Regions from separate parts of the Psychrosphaera haliotis genome, predicted to be linked through region 2. Evidence: riboswitches for the same ligand, from Rfam matches in the RefSeq annotation. Region 2 holds a riboswitch; the other holds the start of a gene.
The links. A riboswitch is a leader RNA that binds a small molecule or an ion and turns the genes downstream of it on or off. The one in region 2 is predicted to bind thiamine pyrophosphate.

Region 1: another riboswitch for thiamine pyrophosphate. It lies ahead of ABD009_RS13465 (TonB-dependent receptor); the one in region 2 lies ahead of thiC (phosphomethylpyrimidine synthase ThiC).

The regions. Positions count from the first base shown of each region.
Region 1 is NZ_BAAAFQ010000011.1:93,708-96,891, forward strand. Features, by position in the region: gene ABD009_RS13465 (TonB-dependent receptor) at 1-1,640, opposite strand, end outside; TPP riboswitch at 1,693-1,801, opposite strand; gene ABD009_RS13470 (GNAT family N-acetyltransferase) at 1,843-2,307, opposite strand; gene ABD009_RS13475 (DUF3299 domain-containing protein) at 2,441-2,932, shown strand; gene ABD009_RS13480 (hypothetical protein) at 2,933-3,184, opposite strand, start outside.
Region 2 is NZ_BAAAFQ010000007.1:396,869-400,052, reverse strand. Features, by position in the region: gene ABD009_RS11435 (serine/threonine-protein kinase) at 1-67, shown strand, start outside; gene ABD009_RS11430 (Na+/H+ antiporter family protein) at 85-1,410, opposite strand; TPP riboswitch at 1,633-1,745, shown strand; gene thiC (phosphomethylpyrimidine synthase ThiC) at 1,864-3,184, shown strand, end outside.

The sequences.
Region 1 (3,184 bases), on a different contig from region 2:
TAGTTAGCACCATTTGGCGTATTAGAAACATAACCTACAAACTCTGGTTGCTCACCTAATTCACGAACTTCCGCTTCATTGGTAAACCACTGCTTGATTTGCATGTCGTGTCGGCTAGAGTAAAACACTACGGCACTGGCTTTTACACCACGGTCTGTATTGTTGTAACGCATACCTAATTCAACGTTGTTTAATACTTCTGGATCAAAGCTACCATTCTCTCGAAGTAAATTGTAGTAACGCTCTAGGCCTGGTTCGTTTAATTTACTTAAAGCTTCGCCGTTAGCACCACCAGACTTAAATCCACGACTTAAACGTGTATAAACCATAGTGTTTTCGTCATACTGTTTGGTCGCCGTTAAATGGCCGCCAATCATAGTGTCCGAGGTACTTTCGTTGACTAAGTTAGAGTCTGAATAGTCGCCATCGTGGTTTTCGATTCGTAAACCTGCAGAAATATTAATGTCGTTTGTTAGCGCATAACGTTTTTCACCATAAATAGCGGCGTTTGTTTGCTCATAGTTACTAACAAAGTTATTTGATAACCAAGTGTATTCACGTGTTAAATCAACGTCTTTAGATTGAAAATAAACACCGGCAACCCAGCTTTTATCTTTGCTTACAAACCTGATATCTGCTTGATTTGCTACACGGTCACGCACATAGTTGTCGATGGACGAATAACCATCTTCGTGAATGCCAACAAATGTCCAATCTTCGTCATAACCGTAGGCTAAGTCTGAATCGCTATGACTTAACATCACGGTAAGGTCGGTGTTTTCAAATCCGGTATACGTTGTATTAACACCTAATGCTAAAGTCTCTTGTTTATCTTCGCCAGGCTCGTCCGACAATGTTGTACGGTCTTGGTCTAGTGAAAATGCGTCATAACCGTTATCAATGTCAAAGTAATGCAAAACAAACTGTGAAGTCACTTCGTTGTTAAACTCTACATCTAACAAGCCTCTAAACGACAATTCATTAATGTCATTTGTATCGTCTTTGTTCAGTGTTTTGTTTTCAACAAAGCCGTCACTTGTTAGCTGGTTTAACGAAAAACGCCCTTGTACATCAGAATTGAATTCCGTGCCTGCGGCAATACCTACATTAAACAAGCCGTAATTACCGGCTTCTACACGAAAGCGGTTAGCGGCGTTTTCTTGAGGTTGCGTGCTATACATATTAATGAAGCCGGCCATTGCGTTTGCTCCAACGCTACTACCTTGTGGCCCTTTGTAAACTTCTACTTGGCCAATATCAAACAAGCCAGCGGCGGTACCAATACCCGAGTAATCAATACCGTCTATCGCCATACCAACAGATGGGTTTATTGGATCAACAAACTGGCTACGTTCGCCAATGCCTCTAATTTGGATAAAACGAGCACGAGAAGCACCTGCGGCAAAGTTCACATTACCAAGTTGCTGTAATGCGTCTTGTAAATGGCTAGCGCCTGATTGCTCTAAGCTTTCTTGCGTTAAAACTTGCAACGAATTTGCGGCTTTGCTTTCTGGAGTGGGTAAAAGTTCACCCTTTACTTCAATGGTTTCAATAGCGTTGTTTTTGCTTGTTGGCTCTGCGGCCAAACTGAAAAACGGAAGTGCGGTTAATACTGCAATTGCAGTTTTATTAAGTGTCATATTTGGATCTCTTGTAGATAAAATTAACAAAAGACCCGGTCGTAAGCGCGAGTAGTCCTGGATTTACCATCCCTACGCCGGTACAAGCCGGATCAGGTTCTAAGGGTCCGATTAACGTCTCAGTATGTCGCTTTTACACGCATACACCCCTTGGTGTTTCGGGCGCCATTCTATTGATTTAAATAAAAAATGCTAGCCCTGTTTAATTTAAAATCATTCCAATGTGTGGAATATCATCTTCTAAATACATTTCTGTCACGGTTTCAAAACCCACAGATTCATAAAAATTTTCTAAATGTTGTTGTGCCGAAATTTTGCATTTTGTCGTTGGCCACAAACGCTGAACCTCCGCTATTGCTGCTTCCATCATTGGCGCTGCTAACTTCTTTCCTCGGTATGAATCGGTAATTAATACTCGGCCAATGGCACAGTACTCATCATACGCAATCCCTTTTGCAATAAGCCTACAAGTTCCAACCAATTGGTCACCGTCATAAGCAAAAAGTTGATAACAATCAGGTAGTTTATCAACGCCATCCATATCTGAATAGATACAGGTCTGCTCTACTACAAATACGTCTGAACGTGCCTGCAAAATGTCATACAGCTCGGTCACTGTGAGTTCGGCAAACGCTTTTATCTGCCATTGGATATTACGATCGGTCATACATTTAAGTTCTTTTTATTCACTAGTCGATAATGTAACCACGTTTATCGCAAAAATAACAGATAGACTTGGTTTTTTAGCCACCTGTAAGGTATTCTGCGGCCTCATATTTAATCAATTAGGTTAACGCACTATGACATCACATTTAATTCGCTCTGGTTTTCTTCTCGCATTTTCACTTTTTTTAATGCCTGCCTTCGCTAATGATGACGTGAAGGAATTAGAGTGGTCTGATTTAGAACCTAAAGATTATGTGAAAGCAATTCCTACCATTGAAGAAATTGGTCATGCTATGGCCGGTCCTCAATCTATCAATGCCCCCGTTGTAAAAGAACTAGATGGTAAAACCGTTAAAATTCCTGGATTTGTTGTACCGCTTGAAGGTGAAAATGAATTGGTAACGGAGTTTTTATTGGTTCCGTATTTTGGTGCTTGCGTACACGTTCCACCACCGCCGTCGAATCAAATTATTCATGTCACGTTTAAAGAAGGTGCGCCAGCCTCGTCAATGTACGACCCAATTTGGGTGACGGGTAAAATAGCGACGGAAACGTGGAGTGGAGAGCTAGCTCAAGTGGGCTATACGATGAAAGGCATATCCATTGCCCCTTACGATGACTTTTAATTAGTCTCGTTTTCGAATAATTTCGTTTTCCAAGTCGGTAAACTGCTCAGTTACTTTTGCACAGACAACTCGAACATTGTAAGCCGACATTTTTGGGTTAAATTCACCGTTTTGACAGTAAGTACCATAAAAGGTCATTAAGTCTCTGGAGCTTTTGGTAATTTCTTTAACGTATTCCTCTTCGCGAGGCTTAAATGAATCAAATTGCATACTGATTTCATTATAAATACGTTGTGAAACTTTACCTCTTGA
Region 2 (3,184 bases):
AAAAATAGTACTTTATATAGCTGCGTTTATTGCAATCACTTCGGCATTTATCTTTCTAACAAACTAACTTCGCCGTTGATTCAATTAAAGTATCATCGCTGCGATAATACCAAACAACACTAGCGGAATATTAAAGTGAACAAAGGTTGGTACAACGGTATCCCAAATGTGATCATGTTGACCATCTACATTTAAACCCGATGTCGGGCCTAACGTTGAATCTGAAGCTGGCGAACCAGCATCTCCTAATGCGGCCGATGCGCCAACAATGGCAGCTGTTGCCATTGGCGAAAACCCAAAAGATAAAGCCAAAGGTACGTATATAGAAGCAATAATCGGAATAGTTGAAAACGATGAGCCAATTCCCATTGTTACCAATAAACCGGTCACTAACATTAATGTAGCAGCCAATAATTTATTATCACCAACCATATTTACCGTTGACGAAACTAATGAATCAATAGCACTTGTAGCCTTCATAACTTCTGCAAATCCAGCGGCAGATATCATAATGAAACCAAAAACGCCCATGATCATCACGCCTTTGGAGAACACATCCTGAGTCTCATCAACCTTTAAAACACCACCAGCAATGAATACAGCTAAACCGGTTAAAGAGCCAATAATAACGGAACCTGTATAAAGCTGAATTGCCAAAGCAGCAATAATAGCCACTAAAGCTGTTAACAAGTGCTTAGGTTTAATGGATACTTTTTCAGGCTCTGCAGCCAATATTTTTTCCACTGAATAACGTCGTTTACCTTTGTAGCTGATAAAAAGAGCCACACATAAGCCTACAAACATACCAAACACCGGTATCGCCATAACTAAAGGTAATTGGCTAACTTGAATATCAACACCATTATCCACCAGGTTTTGAAACAATATTGTATTCAAAAATATCTTGCCAAAACCAACAGGTAACAACATATAGGTTGCTGTCAGGCCAAAAGTTAATAAACAGGCTACTGCCCTTCTATCCAACTCTAGTTGAGCCATAACGTGTAATAATGGTGGTATAAGAATTGGAATAAATGCGATGTGAACCGGAACTGCGTTTTGGGAAGAAATAGCTGCCAATAAAATACTCGCCATTAAACCCGCTTTTACCCACAGCGTGCTGGTTTGTTTCTCAGTTTGGGAGTTAATTTTACCTATAATTTTTTCAGCTAAAACATCGGTAACGCCCGACTTGGAAATAGTAACGGCAAATGCACCTAGCATCGCGTAGTTTAAAGCGATAGCAGCTCCACCACCCAAACCGCTTGTAAATACATTTACGGTTTCAATAAGACCTAACCCTCCGATTAAGCCACCTACCATCGCACTCACAATTAGCGCTAAAACAATATTAACGCGAACTAAACTCAACCCAACCATTAACAAAACAGCAACAACAACGGCGTTCATGACACACTCAAAAAAAGACAAAGAGAACTAATTATTACTGAATTAGTTAGTGAGTAGCCAGCTTTAAATCATAAAATCACATAATTAATACGATAGGAGTAATAACAAAACGTTTTCATCAAGTTCCCCTGTAGCCTGCCAGATCCGCTCTAGTTTGTAATTTGATAAAAAACGTAGTGAAACTAATCCCTTGCGTATACAAATTGAATCGCTTAACATCTTTTCGACTTGTCGGAGTGCCATTAGTATTTTTGTAATGGCTGAGATCGCTTAAGCGGGATCCGTAGAACCTGATTCAGACTAATATCTGCGAAGGAAACAAGGGAATACACTCTCATTTTAATAGTGTCGGCTGTAAAGCACGTATTAATTTGGGTATGACATACCTCCTGTATATCTACACTCCGTCTTTTGTGCTCATTCTTTGGGCTAACTTACGAAAGGCAGAAACCAATGACAAAATTAACTCGTCGCGAACGTCGCGAACAAGCCGAGCAATTCCTAATTAATTGTTCAAATCAACGCTTTCCAAATTCAAAAAAAATCTATGTTGACGGTAACATCTACCCAATCAAAGTGGGTATGCGCGAAATAGCTTTGACTGATTCACTTATTGGTGGCACTAAGGAAAAGCCGGTACTTGAACCCAATGAACCCATCCAAGTATACGACACCTCAGGCCCTTACACAGATGAACAAACTCCCATTAATGTGCACAAAGGGTTAGATAAGTTACGTGCTAGTTGGATTGAATCTAGGGACGATACAGAAATTCTTTCAGGTGCTACTTCTGGCTACTCACAGCAGCGTTTAGCAGACGATGGTTTGGATCACATTAGGTTTGAAAACCTACCCAAAGTAAGAAGAGCATTGCCAGGTAAAAACGTAACTCAAATGCACTATGCCCGCCAGGGTATTATCACCCCAGAAATGGAATACATTGCTATTCGTGAAAACCTAAAAAGACAAAACCTCAAAGATGAAGTGTTAACTCAACAGCATACTGGCCAAAGCTTTGGAGCGGTAATTGGCAGTAAAGATATGCCTGAAGTAATAACTCCAGAATTTGTGAGAGACGAAGTTGCACGTGGCCGGGCAATTATTCCATCAAACATCAACCACCCTGAAGCCGAACCTATGATCATAGGCCGTAATTTTTTAATCAAAGTAAACGCTAATATAGGCAATTCGGCGGTAACCTCATCAATCGAGGAAGAAGTGGAAAAGCTTGTTTGGGCAACCAAATGGGGCGCTGACACTGTAATGGACTTATCAACGGGACGATATATTCATGAAACCAGAGAGTGGATCATTCGTAACTCTCCAGTTCCAATTGGTACGGTGCCAATTTATCAAGCGCTAGAAAAAGTAAATGGCGTGGCTGAAGACTTAACCTGGGAAGTTTTTAGAGACACATTAATAGAACAAGCTGAGCAAGGTGTTGACTACTTTACTATTCATGCTGGTGTGTTGTTGCGATATGTCCCAATGACAGCAAAAAGAGTCACTGGAATTGTTTCAAGAGGCGGTTCAATAATGGCGAAATGGTGTTTGTCTCATCACAAAGAAAACTTTTTATATACCCACTTTGAAGATATCTGTGAAATTTGTAAGCAATACGATGTTTCATTTTCGTTGGGTGATGGCTTGAGACCCGGCTCAATTGCTGATGCAAATGATGAAGCACAATTTAGCGAGTTGAAAACGTTAGGCGAACTAACAAAGATTGCTTGGAAGCATGATGTACAAACCATAATTGAAGGTCCTGGTCATG